DNA from 2 places in the Bacillus pacificus genome. Region 2 is predicted to be linked to the other one. Evidence: a T-box and tRNA genes for the amino acid it is inferred to sense, from the RefSeq annotation. Region 2 holds a T-box; the other holds one or more tRNA genes.
What was found. The T-box of region 2 lies ahead of LMD38_RS10265 (tryptophan--tRNA ligase). A T-box ahead of a tRNA ligase gene usually reads a tRNA of that ligase, here a tRNA-Trp.
Positions count from the first base shown of each region.

Region 1: it has a tRNA-Trp gene. The T-box ahead of LMD38_RS10265 (tryptophan--tRNA ligase) is inferred to sense a tRNA for this amino acid. The anticodon was not compared.

Region 1 is NZ_CP086328.1:4,524,776-4,534,859, reverse strand. It holds rRNA gene LMD38_RS23455 (23S ribosomal RNA) at 1-820, shown strand, start outside; rRNA gene rrf (5S ribosomal RNA) at 922-1,037, shown strand; tRNA gene LMD38_RS23445 (tRNA-Asn) at 1,046-1,120, shown strand; tRNA gene LMD38_RS23440 (tRNA-Ser) at 1,123-1,214, shown strand; tRNA gene LMD38_RS23435 (tRNA-Glu) at 1,232-1,306, shown strand; tRNA gene LMD38_RS23430 (tRNA-Val) at 1,311-1,386, shown strand; tRNA gene LMD38_RS23425 (tRNA-Met) at 1,411-1,487, shown strand; tRNA gene LMD38_RS23420 (tRNA-Asp) at 1,491-1,566, shown strand; tRNA gene LMD38_RS23415 (tRNA-Phe) at 1,576-1,651, shown strand; tRNA gene LMD38_RS23410 (tRNA-Thr) at 1,670-1,745, shown strand; tRNA gene LMD38_RS23405 (tRNA-Tyr) at 1,756-1,839, shown strand; tRNA gene LMD38_RS23400 (tRNA-Trp) at 1,847-1,920, shown strand; tRNA gene LMD38_RS23395 (tRNA-His) at 1,940-2,015, shown strand; tRNA gene LMD38_RS23390 (tRNA-Gln) at 2,079-2,153, shown strand; tRNA gene LMD38_RS23385 (tRNA-Gly) at 2,159-2,233, shown strand; tRNA gene LMD38_RS23380 (tRNA-Cys) at 2,248-2,318, shown strand; tRNA gene LMD38_RS23375 (tRNA-Leu) at 2,329-2,410, shown strand; gene LMD38_RS23370 (YebC/PmpR family DNA-binding transcriptional regulator) at 2,899-3,618, shown strand; gene LMD38_RS23365 (NUDIX hydrolase) at 3,767-4,228, shown strand; gene LMD38_RS23360 (transglycosylase domain-containing protein) at 4,715-5,491, shown strand; gene LMD38_RS23355 (DsbA family protein) at 5,680-6,333, shown strand; tRNA gene LMD38_RS23350 (tRNA-Gly) at 6,448-6,521, shown strand; gene queG (tRNA epoxyqueuosine(34) reductase QueG) at 6,720-7,862, shown strand; gene LMD38_RS23340 (amidase domain-containing protein) at 7,907-8,794, shown strand; gene trmL (tRNA (uridine(34)/cytosine(34)/5-carboxymethylaminomethyluridine(34)-2'-O)-methyltransferase TrmL) at 8,853-9,341, shown strand; gene LMD38_RS23330 (sensor domain-containing protein) at 9,471-10,084, shown strand, end outside.
Region 2 is NZ_CP086328.1:1,965,875-1,975,958, forward strand. It holds gene LMD38_RS10250 (GlsB/YeaQ/YmgE family stress response membrane protein) at 1-111, shown strand, start outside; gene LMD38_RS10255 (AI-2E family transporter) at 175-1,296, shown strand; gene LMD38_RS10260 (VOC family protein) at 1,698-2,060, shown strand; T-box leader at 2,167-2,376, shown strand; gene LMD38_RS10265 (tryptophan--tRNA ligase) at 2,420-3,418, shown strand; gene LMD38_RS10270 (maltose O-acetyltransferase) at 3,629-4,192, shown strand; partial or broken gene LMD38_RS10275 (MFS transporter) at 4,360-4,481, shown strand; gene LMD38_RS10280 (ROK family transcriptional regulator) at 4,618-5,646, shown strand; gene LMD38_RS10285 (VOC family protein) at 5,708-6,088, shown strand; gene LMD38_RS10290 (NUDIX hydrolase) at 6,148-6,597, opposite strand; gene LMD38_RS10295 (DUF2785 domain-containing protein) at 6,615-7,454, opposite strand; gene LMD38_RS10300 (GNAT family N-acetyltransferase) at 7,578-8,300, shown strand; gene LMD38_RS10305 (hypothetical protein) at 8,352-9,191, shown strand; gene LMD38_RS10310 (tyrosine-protein phosphatase) at 9,281-10,084, shown strand, end outside.

The DNA.
Region 1 (10,084 bases), 2.6 Mb from region 2:
GTAGCCTGATATTGAATTTTGGTACAGTTTGTACAGGATAGGCGGGAGCCTTTGAAACCGGAGCGCTAGCTTCGGTGGAGGCGCTGGTGGGATACCGCCCTGACTGTATTGAAATTCTAACCTACGGGTCTTATCGACCCGGGAGACAGTGTCAGGTGGGCAGTTTGACTGGGGCGGTCGCCTCCTAAAGTGTAACGGAGGCGCCCAAAGGTTCCCTCAGAATGGTTGGAAATCATTCGTAGAGTGCAAAGGCATAAGGGAGCTTGACTGCGAGACCTACAAGTCGAGCAGGGACGAAAGTCGGGCTTAGTGATCCGGTGGTTCCGCATGGAAGGGCCATCGCTCAACGGATAAAAGCTACCCCGGGGATAACAGGCTTATCTCCCCCAAGAGTCCACATCGACGGGGAGGTTTGGCACCTCGATGTCGGCTCATCGCATCCTGGGGCTGTAGTCGGTCCCAAGGGTTGGGCTGTTCGCCCATTAAAGCGGTACGCGAGCTGGGTTCAGAACGTCGTGAGACAGTTCGGTCCCTATCCGTCGTGGGCGTAGGAAATTTGAGAGGAGCTGTCCTTAGTACGAGAGGACCGGGATGGACGCACCGCTGGTGTACCAGTTGTTCTGCCAAGGGCATAGCTGGGTAGCTATGTGCGGAAGGGATAAGTGCTGAAAGCATCTAAGCATGAAGCCCCCCTCAAGATGAGATTTCCCATAGCGTAAGCTAGTAAGATCCCTGAAAGATGATCAGGTTGATAGGTTCGAGGTGGAAGCATGGTGACATGTGGAGCTGACGAATACTAATAGATCGAGGACTTAACCATATAATATGTAGCAATGTTATCTAGTTTTGAGAGAACATAAAAAAACTTGTTGACTTTTAAAGAAAATAAGTTATAATAATGATTGTCTCAAAAGAATAATGTCTGGTAATGATGGCAGAGAGGTCACACCCGTTCCCATACCGAACACGGAAGTTAAGCTCTCTAGCGCCGATGGTAGTTGGGACCTTGTCCCTGTGAGAGTAGGACGTTGCCAGGCAATATTATTCCGCAGTAGCTCAGCGGTAGAGCTATCGGCTGTTAACCGATCGGTCGTAGGTTCGATTCCTACCTGCGGAGCCATTGGAGAGCTGTCCGAGTTGGCCGAAGGAGCACGATTGGAAATCGTGTATACGTCACAAGCGTATCAAGGGTTCGAATCCCTTGCTCTCCGCCATAGGATTTATAATATTTGGCCCGTTGGTCAAGTGGTTAAGACACCGCCCTTTCACGGCGGTAACACGGGTTCGAATCCCGTACGGGTCACCACTTTGGAGGATTAGCTCAGCTGGGAGAGCACCTGCCTTACAAGCAGGGGGTCGGCGGTTCGATCCCGTCATCCTCCACCATATAAATTATATGAATAGTATTATCGCGGGGTGGAGCAGCACGGTAGCTCGTCGGGCTCATAACCCGAAGGTCGCAGGTTCAAATCCTGTCCCCGCAACCAAATGGTCCCGTGGTGTAGTGGTTAACATGCCTGCCTGTCACGCAGGAGATCGCCGGTTCGACCCCGGTCGGGACCGCCATTTTAATAAGGCTCGGTAGCTCAGTCGGTAGAGCAGAGGACTGAAAATCCTCGTGTCGGCGGTTCGATTCCGTCCCGAGCCACCATTTATCTTAATCATATACGCCGGCTTAGCTCAATTGGTAGAGCAACTGACTTGTAATCAGTAGGTTGGGGGTTCAAGTCCTCTAGCCGGCACCATGTAAGTTTCGGAGGGGTAGCGAAGTGGCTAAACGCGGCGGACTGTAAATCCGCTCCTTCGGGTTCGGCAGTTCGAATCTGCCCCCCTCCACCATTTACATAGGGGCATAGTTTAAAGGTAGAACTGAGGTCTCCAAAACCTCCAGTGTGGGTTCGATTCCTACTGCCCCTGCCAAATATATTTACACAACATGGCGGTTGTGGCGAAGTGGTTAACGCACCGGATTGTGGCTCCGGCATTCGTGGGTTCGATTCCCATCAGTCGCCCCATTTTTATTTTAAAAATTATAAATAATCTAATGGATGCTTACATATAATTAAGTAAGAATTCGATGGGCTATAGCCAAGCGGTAAGGCAACGGACTTTGACTCCGTCATGCGCTGGTTCGAATCCAGCTAGCCCAGCCATTTTTGCGGAAGTAGTTCAGTGGTAGAATACAACCTTGCCAAGGTTGGGGTCGCGGGTTCGAATCCCGTCTTCCGCTCCAGTAAAATTTTATATGGCGGCATAGCCAAGTGGTAAGGCAGAGGTCTGCAAAACCTTTATCACCGGTTCAAATCCGGTTGCCGCCTTTTCTTTTGTGCCGATGTGGCGGAATTGGCAGACGCGCACGACTCAAAATCGTGTTCCTTCGGGAGTGTCGGTTCGACCCCGACCATCGGTATCACGAACGGCGTAATAAAAAGACTCTACACCAAATGTGTAGAGTCTTTTTATTATTTTCATCATACTAAAGAATAAGCACAAATAGGTACTAAATGATTAAGATAAACGTATTCATGTAGTATTTGAATGTGTCATAATTCTCCCCTCTATACTCACTTCGAAATTTTTCCTATTTTAATTATACAACAATAGAAAGGAATTAAGGGAATATTATGGAAAGCGGTATCGGTGATGTAAAAAACTCTAATAGAAATGGTAGAGTTTTTTTGCTAAATTATGTTATGTGATTCTAAAATTCGTGATAAATGTAGCAATTCATGTATAATATAACTTGTCGAAAGAACAAAATGATAGTGATTTATATTATGTCTGTAATATGAATCAAAAATGAACTTTTTATATTTCTTTTAAAAATGTGTTGAACACACATGATATTTCATATTAATATTTTTATGTAGATTTAAAACCGGAAAGAGAGTGGAAAGTATGGGTCGTAAATGGAATAATATTAAAGATAAAAAAGCATCAAAAGATGCAAATACTAGCCGTATATACGCGAAATTTGGACGTGAAATTTATGTAGCGGCAAAACAAGGCGAGCCAGATCCGGAATCAAACCAAGCGCTTAGAGTGGTATTAGAACGTGCGAAAACATACAATGTTCCAAGAACAATTATCGATCGTGCAGTTGAAAAAGCAAAAGGTGGTTCAGAAGAAAATTATGACGAGCTTCGTTATGAAGGGTTCGGACCAAATGGAGCTATGGTAATTGTAGATACACTTACAAACAACGTAAACCGTACTGCAGCAGATGTACGAGCTGCATTTAGCAAAAACGGTGGTAACATGGGTGTAAACGGTTCTGTAGCTTACATGTTTGATGCAACAGCTGTTATCGGTCTTGAAGGGAAAACATCAGATGAAGTTCTTGAGATTTTAATGGAAGCAGATGTGGATGCACGTGACATTCTTGAAGAAGAAGATGCTGTTATCGTGTATGCTGAACCAGATCAATTCCATGCAGTACAATCTGCTCTTAAAGATGCTGGCGTTGAAGAATTTACAGTTGCTGAATTAACAATGCTTGCACAAAACGATGTAACACTTCCTGAAGATGCACAAGCACAATTTGAAAAAATGGTTGATGCATTAGAAGATTTAGAAGATGTGCAACAAGTTTACCACAACGTAGACTTAGGAGAATAATACGATAGAAGCCCCTTTTCATTTAACGGATAGGGGCTTCTTTTTATGAATTTCATTAAGGTGATGAATGAGTAAAGGTATTTTGTTGTAGACAGGGAATATGCTTATAGGGATATGTGAAATATTCATTATTGCTAGGAGGCTTAATATGGAACATAAAACACCAAAGCATATCGTTGCTGTAGCAGGTTATTTAACAAATGAAAAAGACGAAGTGTTATTAGCTAAAGTACATTGGCGATCGGATACATGGGAGTTGCCAGGAGGACAGGTAGAAGAAGGAGAAGCGCTCGATCAAGCAATTTGTAGGGAAATAAAAGAGGAAACAGGATTAACGGTGAAGCCTATCGGTATTACAGGAGTTTACTATAATGCTTCCATGCACATTCTAGCTGTTGTTTTTAAAGTGGCATACGTGAGCGGTGAAATACAAATTCAGCCTGAAGAAATACAAGAGGCTAAATTTGTTGCTTTAAATGAAGAGAACATAGATGAGTACATAACGCGTCCTCATATGAAATCCAGAACGCTTGATGCGATGAGAGCAACACATTGTATTCCGTATGAAACGTGGGAAGTGCAGCCATATAACTTAATAGGAAGATTGTAAAGAAAAGAGTAGCCGGTTTGAGATACAATCAAATCACTACTCTTTTTTGTATACTGTTTAAGAAAAAGGTCAAAATAATAATAGTGTTAGTATTGATTTTAAGAACGTTTGTTCTTTATAATGTATGATATATTATATACATTTAGATTACTAGATACTCAAAAGTATATATATTGGTAGATGATATAATGAAAATAGAGTGCTTTAATATAGAAAGTATAATAGCCTTAAGATTTAATCTGTTATTGGTTTAGCATAATCTATATTCAATATTTCAGATGAATAGTAGATAAAAAAGGACTGTGATACAATACTTTTTTATCCCACTATTTGCCGGGCAATCAGATTGGTGCGTTCTGATTAAAGTTTCACCTTATACCTTACAATGATGTAAGGTATGTGTAAGAGAAATCGATGGGATATTTTTTTACAACAAGGTATTCTTAAAGTAAGAATTATACGCTGTGTGGAAAAGAGGTGTTTAAGATGAAAGAACGAGTATTATCTAGGGTGAACTATCATCAAAAAGTTGCATTAAATCCAATGACTAAGTTTTTGTATAAAGCCATTATTTTATTATTATTGTTAAGTTTCGCGTTATTATTCATTGGAAATGTAATGATCGAGAAAAGTGATATTAGTAAATTACATGTACCGGCTAAGTTAGAGGTGCCAGAATCATTAACACATGCATTTATTGCAACAGAAGATAAAAGGTTTTATCATCATAACGGTTTAGATTATATAGCGATTATCAGAGCGTCTGTTGAGAATATAAAAGCTGGTGGTGTTGTGCAAGGTGGTAGCACAATTACACAACAGTTATCAAAAAATGCTTTTTTAACGAATGAACGTACATTTTCTCGCAAGTGGAAAGAAATTTTTTATACCAAAAAAATTGAACGTACATTTACAAAGGATGAAATTTTAAAATTATATGTAAGTAATATTTATTACGGAGAAGGAGCATGGGGAATTGAAAAAGCAGCAAACCTATACTTTGGTAAAAAGGTGAGCCAATTAACATTGGCTGAAAGTGCAATGATGGCTGCTGTAGTAAAGGCACCTGCTTATTACTCACCGGTACAAAATTATGATAAGGCCGTAGAGAGACGAAATGTCGTTTTGAGATTGATGGAGAAAGAAGGCTATATCAATCATGATGAGTATGTGCAAGCAGTTAGTGAGAAGTTAGTCATTCGTCATGATATAAAAACAGAGCAGTCGATGTTAAATAGTGCTCGTGAAAAAGCAGTAAGCTAATGGAAGTTCCTACATAGGAGCTTCTTTTTTTTGAATAAATTGTGACAAATCGTGACACAATATCGTCACAATTATTGTGTTTTTGTAATTTATGTGAGCGTGTTCATTGCGTGACGTATATAAGTGTTGATATTATGTGTATTGTGTACAATGCTGTATACAGAATATGAAATTAAAGAGGAATGTATATGAAATCATCGAACAAACTCATGGCTCTTGGTATAGTTTTTTCCATTGCAGTATTGATTGTGATCGGAACGATTGCGTATAGCATCATAAATGACAAAAAAGATAAAGGGAATGAGATGTTTGCTTATTCCACACAACAATCTTTAGGGAAAGATGATGCTCCGGTTAAGGTAGTTGAATTTGGAGACTTCAAATGCCCCGCTTGTCGTACTTGGGATGTAACAGTATTGCCACGATTAAAAGAAGAGTATATTGATAAAGGTAAAGTGCAGTTATACTTTATTAATTTTCCGTTTATTGGGAAAGACTCTGATTTAGGTGCAGCAGCTGGTGAAGCAATTTATAAACAAGATAAAGATTCATTCTGGACTTTCTATGATGAGATTTATCAAAGTCAAAAGAAAGATACGGAAGAATGGATTACAGAAGAATTACTTCTTAACATTGTGAAAGAGAAGCTTCCGAAAGTTGATGTAGATCAATTTAAGAAAGATTTACACAGTAAAGAAATAAAAGAAAAAGTACGTAAAGATTCAGATCGTGCTCAAAAATTAAAAGTTCAAGGTGCTCCTTCAGTATATATAAACGGAAATCTTGCAAATCCTGATTTCGATAGTATGAAGAAGGCGATTGATAAAGAATTGAAAAAGTGATGAGCTACTCATCACTTTTTCGACTTTTTTCGATAAAATTCTTGCTTCCGCTTTTTTTACATGCTATACTACTTTACATAAGTTATTCTAATATCTTATATGTATTTCATATTTGCGGGTGTAGTTTAGTGGTAAAACAAGAGCCTTCCAAGCTCTGGTCGAGAGTTCGATTCTCTTCACCCGCTCCAAATTTTATTAAATGTTTTTCTATAAATTGTGATCAACGCAGTGTTTCGTTTCCGAGATAAACGAGGCATTGCGTTTTTTAATGTTTGGAAAACAGTATTTTATGCGAAAATAGAAGTAAAGAATAGTATTCCAAAAGTGAATTGCTAACCAATAGATCGTTACATAAAGGATGGATTCATCTGAGGAGGCGATTAGGAATGGATTTTGAACAATTAAAGCAAGATGTCATTGCGTATAGTAAAACGATTGGTATAGATAAAATAGGCTTTGCTAGTGCTTCACCATTTGAAGAATTAAAGCAGCGGTTAATCCAGCAGCAACAATTAAATTATCAATCTGGATTTGAAGAGCCTGATATAGAAAAGAGAACGAATCCACAGCTTTTATTACCTGGTGCAAAATCAATTATTGCGATTGCATTAGCGTATCCTTCAAAATTAAAAAATGCACCATTAAGTAAGCGTGGAGAACGCCGTGGAATTTTTTGTCGTGCTTCTTGGGGACAAGATTATCATCTAGTTTTACGAGATCGTTTGCAGAAATTAGAAGCATATTTAATCGAAAAACTTCCCGATATAGAAGTTAAGTCAATGGTTGATACGGGTGAATTAAGCGATCGAGCTGTTTCAGAGCGTGCTGGTATTGGATGGAGCGGTAAGAACTGCTCTATTATTACACCTGAATTTGGTTCGTATGTATATTTAGGAGAAATGATTACAAACGTTCCATTCCCACCAGATCAGCCGATAGAAGATCAATGCGGGAGCTGTACAAAGTGTATTGATATTTGTCCTACAGGTGCTTTAATACAAGGAGGACAGTTAGATTCGAAGAAGTGTATAGCATTTTTAACACAGACGAAAGGATTCCTACCGGAAGAGTATCGCGACAAAATAGGTAATCGTATTTATGGATGTGATACGTGTCAGACAGTTTGTCCGAAAAATAAAGGAATGGATTTTCATAATCACCCTGAGATGGAACCAGATCCTGAGTTAGTTAAGCCGTTATTAACACCACTTTTAACAATTAGCAATCGTGATTTTAAAGAGAAATATGGAATTATGTCTGGTTCATGGAGAGGTAAAAAACCGTTGCAACGAAATGCAATTTTGGCACTTGCGCATTTTAAAGAGGCATCAGCAATTCCTGATTTAATTGGTGTTATGAAAGACGATCCAAGACCAGTACTTCGCGGAACAGCAGCGTGGGCGCTTGGGAAAATTGGTGGAGACGGCGTGGGCGAAGCTATTGAAAAAGCGATGCAACGTGAGAAAGACGAAGAGGTTCTTCATGAAATGAATCGCGGACTTGAATTGTTAGCGCAGAAAAAAGAGTAGATAATATCTCCCTTTTTCATATTGTAATATGGGAGGGAGACGAAATGGTTGTAAAAATAAATATTGAAAAGCAAGTCCAACACTTTTTAGCATATATAACAGAGAAACGAACAAATGTAGATGGTATTGCTGAAGATTTATTACAAATAGCAAAGAGAAAGAAACAATTATTTCAAAAGCGTAATGCAGAGATAGTAAAAGCAACTGCGGACGTTTCTTTTATGAGGCAATTCAATAATAGCAATCATCAAGAAATTGATTATCAAATACATTTTAAATATTTAATTAAGCATAAAGAATTATTTTATATTGAAGAGGAACAATTAAAACGAAGAGTTTGTTTAAATAATAGCCGGATAATAGGTGATTATGCTATTGAAGTGCCAGAAGCAGTTGGAATGAGTGAGACATTAGAAAGGGAAGTTACAAAAGAGAAGTACGGTTCCTATCAGTACAACCGTTTAGAGGCAGTTAAATATGCAGAGCGTTGGTGGGATGATCGAAACCCTGCATATCGTAATTTCCCTGATAATTGTACGAATTTTATTTCTCAATGTCTTCATACTGGAGAAGTACCAATGAATGGATATCCTAATATTCGCAAAGGATGGTGGCAAAGGGAGAATCAGTGGAGTTGGAGCTGGGCTGTTGCACACTCTTTTTATTGGTATTTGTCAGGTGCTACATCAGGACTTCGAGCTGAAGCTGTAGAAAGGCCAGAGGACCTTATTCTTGGTGATGTCATCGCTTATGATTTCGAGGATGATGGTAGGTGGAATCATACGACGATTGTAGTAGCAAAAGACGCAGATGGTATGCCACTTGTAAATGCACATTCAGCGAATAGCCGTCGGCGTTATTGGAACTATGAAGATTCTAGTAAATATACACCACAAATGAAATATAAATTCTTTCATATTATTAATGGGTAGAGATTTTTCGCTCAAGTGGTATAATACGTAGTAGACAAAAAACAGAGGTGAATATCGCGTGGGAGTACATGTTGTTTTATATCAACCAGAAATTCCAGCAAATACAGGAAATATTGCTCGTACTTGTGCAGCAACTGGAACAGAATTGCATTTGATTAGACCGCTTGGATTTTCAACGGATGATAAAATGTTAAAGCGTGCAGGATTAGATTATTGGCAGCACGTGAAAATTACGTATTATGATTCAATTGAAGAGTTTTATGAGAAAAATAAAGACGGTGAGTTCTTCTATTTAACAAAGTATGGCGAGAAAGCTCATACAGCGTTTGATTATAGTAAACGTGAGAAGGATTACTACTTTGTATTTGGAAGAGAAACGAACGGTTTACCAGCTAATGTAATCGAAGAAAATTTCGATCATTGTTTACGTATTCCAATGACTGATAAAGTGCGTTCATTAAATTTATCAAATACAGCAGCTATTTTAATTTATGAAGCGTTCCGTCAACAAAATTATCCAGGATTAGATTTAGAAATTGTTTATTAAAAGTCGCCATATGGCGACTTTTTTTCTAAAAATAAAAATAAATATGGAATCATACATTTAAAAAAGGGTACATAGTCATATAGAATGGTGATATATGAATAAAAATAGATCAGACAGGTTGAGATAAATATGAAGGAACAATATCGTAATCAAAATACCTTTTTAAGTATGATAGATATGGATTTAATAAGAAGAGGATTATTACATGCTATTCAAGATTTAGTATTTATTGTGAAAGTTATGGATGATGAAACCTTTACATATATTTATGTAAATAAGATAGGTATGGATTATGCAAAGCTAAGCGAAGAATGTTATGGAAAAACGTTTTCTGAAGTATTGCCGAAAGATACGGCGGAAATATTGCAAGTGCAATATGCAAAAGTAGCGAGCGAAGTAAAAGCACATACCTTTTGTGATGTAGTTAGTTTACCAACTGGTAATTTACATTATGAATCTTCACTTAATCCTGTATTTGATGAAGAAGGAGTATGTCAGTTTATTATTTGTATTACGAGGGATATTACAGCTCAAATTGAGGAGAAGATTGAAATAGAGGAAAAACAAATGTTATTTAAGTCATTACTAGAATATAATAATGACTCCATTATATCTATAGATTCTATAGGTAGAATTACATACGCGAATCCAGCAACGTATGAAATATTTGGATATCGATATGAAGAATTAAATAATAAATTTATCTTTGAATTTATTAATAAAGAATATGAAAAAGATTTTCA
Region 2 (10,084 bases):
TTTGGAGATTGGGGTCCATCACTAGGTGGTATTCATATTATACCAGCTTTATTAGGATCAATTGTGCTCGTTCTTATTGTATCATTTGTAGTGAAAGCTGCAAGGAAATAAAGAGTTATATTATGATGAAAAGCCCTATATAAGGGCTTTTCATCATTCGAAGAGGTGGTTTTATTGGAGAAAGTAAGTTTAAGAAAACGAGATAAGTTGAAAAAGTTTTTTAGAGAACACAATTATTTAGCAGTATTACTTGGGTTTGCATTATTGTTCATTAACATATTATTACTAACAAAAATATCATTTGTTTTTACACCGTTTATCGTCTTTTTAAAAACAATTTTCTTCCCAGTATTATTAGCGGGCGTACTATTTTACATTTTGCATCCATTCGTTTCACTTTTAGAAAAGAAAGGTGTTTCGAGAATTGTATCAATAGCTTCTATATATATAATCGTACTAGGATTATTTGTATTTTTAGTTGTTACAGTAATCCCGATCATTAAAGATCAAATTGATGCATTGATAGATAACTTACCGTATTTCGGTCATGAAATCGAACGAGCAGCACGTAGATTTGGAGAAAGTAATTTACTAGGGAAAATTCAGGAGAATTTAAATATTGATGTAGCAAGTATGGTAAAAGACTATACAGTTGATTTTACGAAATCTTTATCATCAGTAACAGGAAATGTAACTGGATTTTTAAGTACTGTTACAGAGGTCGTTTTAACGTTTGTAATGGTTCCGTTTATATTGTTCTATCTTTTAAAAGATGGTGAGCAATTACCGAATCATTTTTTAAAGTTTATTTCAGAACAAAGACGACCAGCAGCGATGAGAATACTAGACGATATGCATTATGCGATTAGCTCGTATATTAGAGGACAAATTATCGTTAGCTTATTTATCGGTATTATGCTATTAATTGGTTACCTTATTATCGGTATTAAATATGCGGTACTACTCGCTATTTTAGCGATGATTGTAAATATCGTCCCGTACGTAGGTCCGATCATTGCAATTACACCAGCGTTAATTATCGCATTTATTGACTCGCCAGCAATGGTTTTAAAGGTAATTATCGTAATGATGGTCGTACAATTAGCAGAAGGCAAATTTATTTCTCCGCAAGTCATGGGGAAAAAGTTAGATATTCATCCGATTACTATCATCTTTATTATTTTAACTGCCGGAAATTTATTTGGAATTATGGGGATTATTTTAGCAATTCCAGGGTATGCGATATTAAAGGTGTTAGTAACGCATGGTTATCGATTTGTTAAGTTGAATACGTGAAAAAAAGAGCTGAAACAGAGAAGATAGATTAATCTTCTCTGTTTTTTTGTATTTGTTGCATTAATAATAATGGTGCTAAACATCTGTCTAATACTCTGTAAGTGATCTGTCGGGCTGTTGCTTCTTCAAAGTTAAGGGAATGACAATGCTTAGAGAAGTGTGTGTGCTATTTCCAATGATCTATTTCAAGGAAGGCTTTCCATGTTTTAAAAACTAATTTGATTGGACAACTTAAAGAATAGTGTTTTTTCGGCTTGATTATGATGTAATGCTACACATATAAGGAAAACTTATCGATTATTATAATTAATAAATATTCCATTTATTATATTTAATGGTGTAAGATAATAGTGTATTCTAAAAATAAAGAGTATTGAAAATTTATAATAGGAGAGGATTTTATGATTCTTGGTTTACATCATGTTCAGATAACTATTCCAAAAGGCGCCGAACTAGAGGGGAAAAAATTTTATTGTGAAATTCTTGGTCTCACTGAGAAAGAAAAGCCCGAATCATTAAAGGGGCGTGGAGGGTTTTGGTTAAAAGTGGCAGATAGAGAAGTACATATAGGTACAGAAGATGATTTTGATCGGCTAAAAACAAAAGCCCATATTGCTTATCAAGTAGAGGATATATCGTATTGGAGAAATGTGTTGGAACAAAATGAAATTCAGATAATTGAAGGGGTACCTATACCTGGTTTTGAACGTTTTGAGTTTAGAGATCCATTTGGAAACAGAGTAGAAATGATTCAAGAAATGTAGTCGCTCCATTAGCTGATTGATATAAAGGAAAGAAATAGTACTTTAATATAAAACTGAAAATTCTATTTTTTTATTAAGGTAAAATATGATAAACTGTAAAAAATAACGAAAAGCGATGAAAGAGAATAGTACATATTCGAAACTTTTCAGAGAGCTGATGTGTGGTGGGAATCAGCAAGGAATGAATATGGAATGGGCTCTGGAGCTTCTAACTGAAATGAGTAGGTAAAGACGGTTACTTCCCGTTATTGAAGTGTGAAGTGAGCTATAAAGATAGCTAATTAAGGTGGTACCGCGGGAGTCTCTCGTCCTTTTTTAAGGATGAGGGGCTCTTTTGTTTTGAGAAAGGAGGAGTTAGGATGAGTGACAAAATAATGTTAACAGGAATTAAGCCGACGGGTTATCCGCATTTAGGAAATTATATTGGTGCAATTAAACCTGCGTTGCAAATGTCAAAGAAGAATGAAGGAAAAGCATTGTATTTTATAGCGGATTATCATGCGTTAAATGCTGTGCATGATCCGAGTCAGTTCAGTAGTTATACGAAAGAGGTAGCAGCTACTTGGTTATCACTTGGACTTGGGGAAGATGTTATTTTTTATCGGCAAACAGAAGTACCAGAGATTCTAGAATTAGCTTGGATATTAGCTTGTCTAACTCCGAAAGGGCTTATGAACCGTGCTCATGCGTATAAAGCGAAGGTAGAGCAAAATAAAGAAGCGGGTTTGGAGGTCGATGCCGGAGTGAATATGGGGTTATATACGTATCCGATATTAATGGCAGCTGACATATTACTATTTCAAGCTACGCATGTACCTGTTGGAAAAGATCAAATTCAGCATATTGAAATCGCGCGCGATATTGCGACGTATTTTAATCATACATTCGGCACGACATTTAAACTCCCAGAGTATGTCATACAAGAAGAAGGTGCAATCTTACCTGGTCTTGATGGAAGAAAGATGAGTAAAAGTTATGGGAATGTTATCCCGTTATTTGCGGAGCAAGAAAAACTACGAAAGTTAATATTTAAAATCAAAACAGATTCTTCACTTCCAAATGAACCGAAAGAACTAGAAACGTTATTTACAATTTATAAAGAATTTGCGACAGAGGGTGAAATGCAGTCGTTACGTGAAAAATATGAGACTGGAATCGGATGGGGCGATGTGAAAAAAGAGTTATTCCGCGTTGTAGACCGTGAATTAGCTAGGCCACGTGAGAAATATACTATGTATATGAATGAACCGAATTTATTATATGAAGCGTTGGAAAAAGGTGCTGAGAAGGCACGGGCTATTGCGAAGGTAAATTTAACAGAAATTAAGAAACGGATTGGATTTGAGAGGGAGCGCTGAGCGTTCCCTCTTTTTTCTCTATAACTTATTCGTCATATCGATGAGTAAAGCAAAGAGTTCGCATATTCTTTTGAAACTTTTTAGTTGCATATGTTAAAAAGTATGCTACTATAGGGTTACTTATTAAACTTGTTTAATAAGTATAATTAAAGTCACTTATTAAAGATGTTTAATAAGCAGGGTTCATTTGATTACGAAGGAGATGATTCTATGAAAACAGAAAAAGAAAAGATGTTAGCGGGAGAAATGTATATTGCGGATGACGAAGAATTAGTAGCTGATAGGGTGGAGGCAAAACGTTTAACACGCCTTTATAACGAGGCGATGGAGACAGGAGATGACAGGCGTTTTACATTATTAAATCAGCTTTTAGGTTCTTCAGCTGATGGGAAAGCCCAAATTAATCCTGATTTTCGCTGTGATTACGGCTACAATATCCATGTTGGAAAGAGCTTTTTTGCAAATTTCAATTGTGTGATTTTGGATGTTTGTGAAGTTCGAATCGGTGATCATTGTATGTTTGCACCTGGGGTTCACATTTACACTGCTACGCATTCTTTACACCCGATAGAGCGGAACTCTGGCAAAGAATATGGGAAGCCTGTAAAGATTGGTAACAATGTTTGGGTTGGCGGGGGCGCTATTATTAACCCTGGTATTTCAATTGGAGACAACGCTGTAATTGCTTCAGGGGCAGTTGTGACAAAAGATGTACCTAATAATGTAGTAGTTGGTGGTAATCCAGCTAAAGTGATTAAAACGATAGACTTATAGAAATCGTTTTTTATGAGTGCATGAATAAACTGATGTCGTATCGTATAGACAATGTGAAAGGTGTTTCATATAAAGAAAAATAGTGCGGAAAATCGTACGAAGACATTACTTACTTCTTGAAACGCTCTTTTTCGTATTTATTTTGCCGGTTTTCTCGTTTGCTGTAAGTTGCTATCATCGGTTATACAACAGCCTTTTTAGTCGGCTAGGTATACTAGGGGAATCATTCGGAATACGTAATACCTTGTTAGCTGTTTTATTATTTGTTCTCTTATCTGGAATTGTATGAATGCATCAAGCAAAACAGAGAGTGCGTGCATCGGAAATATATCATCTTTATTGCTTTAGAAAATGATGTATGATATATTGTCAACGCAACTTATTAAAAGGGTTTAATAAGTATGTTGATTAAGGTGGTGAGCGATTTGAGTGAACAGTTTGTTACTCAAAAATCGATTAAAGAGACAATCCTTCGTGGCATTCGTAAAGTTCTTTTAGAGCGAGGTAGTGCAACGAAAGTTGAGCTTAGTAATACATTAGAAATCAGTTTTCCAACGATAAGTAAATTTATAGAAAAAATGAAACAAGACGGTGAAGTCACTTTAGCTGGTTTAGATGATTCAAGTGGTGGAAGAAGAGCGAAACGATATGAATATAATCCAGAATATATGTTAGGTTTAGCGATATTTTTAGAAAAAAATGAGACGAACTATACAATTTTTAACTGTTTAGGGGAAGTAAAAGAACAGGGGAGTACTTCAAGTATGTTAGTTGATACGGGCGTAAATGTATTATTTAAACATATTGAAGGTCTTATCGCTACATTCCCGAAAATAAGCTCTATATCAATAGGTGTGCCTGGTTCGGTTGATAATGGTCGTATTTTTTATATTCCTGGATATGAAAAGTTCCAAAATTTTAATTTGAAAAGTCATTTGGAGGAACAGTTTTCTATACCAGTAGTAATCGAAAACGATATGAATGCCGCAGTACTCGGTTATCATAAAAATACTGGAAATAATGAAAACTCCTCTCTTGTATATTTGTATTCAGGTCAAAATGGACCAGGTGCGGGGATTATGGTAAATGGAGACGTCGTACGAGGGAGTACGTTTTTCTCAGGAGAGATATCTTTCGTACCGCAGTATGATAATAAAAATTTCTTACAAGCTTTGAGAAGTGAAGATTCGAATAATCCAGAGGAATATAATATAGATGCTATTACTCGTTTAATAGCTACATGTATAGCTATTATTAACCCTCATGCCTTTATCTTCTGTGATGATGAAGTGAATCAATTTGTTATAGATCAAATTGTAAAAAGTTGTCCGCAGTACATTCCGGCAGAACATATCCCGAAAATAACAGTGAGCAATTGGAAAGAAGATTATTTATATGGATTAAAAAGCCTTGGACTTGATCTTATGATTACGAGAACAAATAAAGAAAATTAAATGTCCTGGCAACGAAGCATCCAATTGTCAGTTGAATAACATAAAAGAAAAGGTGCCAATTATGAAAATTGAACATGTAGCAATTTGGGTGAATGATTTAGTAGGAATGCGTGATTTTTATAAACAATATTTTAATGGTGAAGAAAATAGCTTATATCATAATTCGAAAAAGCAATTTAAATCTTATTTTATAACTTTTGAAGGTGGTGCGCGTCTAGAACTTATGAAGCGGGTAGGGATAGAGGATGCATTACAAACAGAAACAATAGGATATGCGCATATTGCTTTTTCTGTAGGTAGTAAAGAAAAGGTGAACGAATTAACGAATACATTAAGAGAAGCAGGATACGCTGTGTTAAATGGCCCGCGTACTACAGGGGATGGTTACTACGAAAGTGTAGTAAGTGATCCTGAAGGAAATCAGATTGAGATAACGATCTAACATGAACAACCTCATTTCGCATTATCATGACGGGGAATGAGGCTGTTTTATTTTTATCTTTAATTGGAGTGATGAAAATCGCGAAGAATCCCCTCAATAACTGGATGAAGAGTACTAGGTAATTCATCAAGCGGAAAGAAACGTAATTCTTTTGATTCTGTTTGATCACATACAAGCTCACCGTGAAATTCTCGGCAAATATAAACAACGAGTACACCGTGTACTTGATCGCCGTTTGGGTAGATTTGAAAGAAATCTGGTCCTGAATATGTACGGAATAGTTCTGGATTTTTAATAATAAGTCCAGTTTCTTCATATACTTCTCGTTTTAAAGCGTCTTCTAACGTTTCGTTATATTCTAAGGCGCCGCCAATGATGCCCCAGCGGTTGAAGTCTGTACGGAGCTGCAATAATATTTCATTTTTCTCATTTACTATAATAGCGTGTGAACCTATTAAAATCAGTGGATGATTTCCTACTAAATTTCTCATGTCTTCGATATACCCCATAGTTGTTCTCCTTATAGCTAATAATAATTAGGAAGTTCTTTTAACATTCTTTCTGTTTTACGTGCTGTAAAGGCTAAGTTATGGTCATCTTTCGTTCTGAAAAATAATGTGCGTAAAAAGGTTTTAATGTTGGCGCATAAAATACAATATTCATTTAACGAAAGGCGTTTTCTAATTTGGGGAAGCCTTTTTATTTTTTTTTGAATAATAGAAATTAACTCATCTTGCGGGAAGTCATGATACAGCATTGCTAGTAATGGCGTAACAATTCGTTCATCTTCGTTATTATGAAAAAGGTCAGATGGAATGAAGATTTTATTTAATAAGCAATGAATTAATTCTTCATACCATTCAAAGGTCGTATAAGAATTGTGGACAATTTCAGTAAAGGCATCAGATACGTGAGCAAGACAATGAGCCCATCCTTTATTTTCAATATAGCCTCGGAAATCTGTTTCTAAGTTTGTGTATGTAATGAGTTTGGTTTTTATTTCTTCAATATCCTCCTCTGTACAAAAGTAGTGCGAATTAGCGAATTGGAGTATTAACGCAATTAACGAAACAGTGTAAGAACGTGTGAAAACCCCATCTGAATGCGGGGAGTAAATGTCACAATATAAATATTCATCACTTAAACAAGTTTGCAACAGTAATTTCAGTTGATCATCCATAAGGAATTCATGATGAATAAAATGCACAAAACATTTATATATAAGCTGGTAACGAACGTAACTATCAGTCGTTCCAATATACTGAAGCATATGGAGCGTTAATTCATTTATATCTATATGTCGCAGTTGCGTATAGTCATTTTGTTGTATAAGCTCTAACTGTTGTTGCAGCGCTGTAATATCCAATGGAGAACCTCCTCCGCACTTTAAAGATGCGATGTTTTCTAGTATTCTATATATTCAAGGACAATCCTGCTCATGCAAGGAGAACAAGTAGAAATTCAAGTATGACATAGATGAGGGAAGTATATGACGACTATAGAACAGTTAGAAAAACATTTTAAAATAAGAAGAAATGCTTCTTCTATCATGATAAAAGAAAATAATGCAGAGATTTTTACAGAAGAGCAATTAAAGGAAATCATGCAATATTGCGTTGCTGAGGCTGAAGAAGAGGGAATAGAAAACTTACATTTTGAGATTTCTTCGAAAAGCCCCAATTATAATATGTATAAAAAATGTTTTGAAACGTATTCGTTTGAATATGTTACTGAAAACATCATTGTGTTTAAGGATCTATATAAAGTAGAAGATGTAGAAAGTGAAATTGATTTTAAGTTGATTGAAGAAGTAGGAGAAGATGCTTTTTATTCTCTTTGGAGTGAGATGACGGAAAAACAAGTCACTTATGATCAATTTGGAAATATGATGCTACAAGAAATTGGTGAGCAATGGAAAGAACATTGTTTAACAGCGAGTGTAGGTGAAGAGCTGATAGGAATTGTAATCCCGCATATTGAAAAGGGGACGTTAGAAGAAGGAAAACTTATGTATTTCGCAGTCGCTCCAAATATGAGAAATAAAGGGTATGAAGCAGCATTCTTTACAGGGGCAATGTTTGTTTTAAAAGAAATAGGTGCATCTTATTATATCGGTGATACAAATGTACAAAATGAGTGGATGAAGGATGTTTTTGAAGAGAATGGATGTCAGCTGCTTAGTTCAACTGAGAGATATGTGAGAAAGTTTTAGGAGGATGAATGATGTATACTCTCGAACTCGTATAGCGGGAGGGGACTATATATGTTAAAGAAATCCATGCATTCATTCGTGTTATTGTATCCAAATGTATTGTTAGAAGGCTGGAATATTGAAAAAGTTTCAGAACGTTATGAAGGTGAAAAGTGGGGAACTTTTTGGTTTCAGGTTGTTACTCCAACTGGGATGTTTCGAGTAAAGGAATTTTTTCTCGATATAATGGAACCAGTATTTCCGGATAGCTGTATTTCTCAAGCAAAAGGAGATTGTTTTCAATATAAAGGGCTTGTGTATTGGAAAGGTATAAATTATAAAGGAAAAGAAAGTTACGTTACATCTATATGGAAAACACAAGTTGAAATTTCTGTTGATCATGGATATGTAAACCAAGACGAAATGGAACGATTTCTATTTGAATTACAACCAGTAAATATGGAGCTTGGGAAAACGATATTACATACACTATTTCACTTATTAAGCTTTCAAGCGAAGAGAAGTGAAATGGGTGAGATAGGAAGATGTAGAGAGTGGAATGCTCCAGATGACGTATCCTATGTAAAATTGTCAATTCATGAAAAGCTAAGTTGGAAACTCGAATCGGTCGGTTTCGGAAATGACGAAACGCAGTATGTATACTGGGACGAAGTTAATAAACTATATGCACTTTGGGTTTGTAGACATAAAAACAAAGCGTATTATCCTATTTCTTCATGGACAATGAATTATGGCCCAAAACAAATTATAAATGGATTAGAGTTTTATTCGCACCCTGATCGCGGGACAGTTGTATATGAAGATTCAGGTGATGAACAAATCGCATATGTATTTCGAGGGAATCCGTGCACAACTTATGAACAAGTAAAAGAACTTTTTGCCTCTTTGTAAGATAAAAAGAAAAATGAGAACGACAAAGTAGATATTCGTATAATACAATAGGATAAGATTCGATTATAAGAGAAAGCGTTGGTGAAAGAATGGGGCAGCAAAGAAATTGGTTACAAGCAACTGTAGAAAGAAATGAAGATAATACGTTACAAATAAAGTGGGAAAATAATATAGAGGAAGTTTGCATTTATTGGAGTACTTCGCCAGATCATATTGAAGAAAATGGAGAATTACTTGCAACGGTAAATGGAGAATCATCATATACAATTGAAAACCCGAGCGAAAATGAGCGTCCATATTTTAGACTAGTAGGTAGTAATGGACAAGCAGTAACAGTAGCTGAGCGTAGATTGCCATTACAAGGCGCGTTTAACTTCCGTGATATGGGAGGATATGAAACGCTTGAAGGCCGTAAAGTAAAATGGGGCAAATTGTACCGCTCTGAAGAATTAGCAGGATTAACAGAGTGGGATATCGACTATTTACAAAAGTCTGGCTTAAAGTTAATTTGCGATTACCGTACAGACTTTGAAGTGAAGCATAAGCCAAACCCTGAGATTACAGGAGCTCGTCAAGTGTGCTTACCAGTTATGCAAGATTTAGCAAAAGACCTAAATATAAATGAGTTTTTCCAAGTTGGTGACCTTTCTATGTTAGGGAAACCAGGTGAATACCTTGTGAAAATGAATCAAGACTTCGTAAGTGGTAATGAAGCATTTGTGAGCTTCTTAAACTTAGCGCAAAACCCGGAAAACTTACCGTTAGTAAACCATTGTACAGCTGGAAAAGACCGTACTGGATTTGGATCAGCATTATTATTACTTTTACTAGGTGTACCAGAGAAAACAGTAATGGAAGATTATTTACTAAGTAACGGTTTCCGTGAAAAGTTA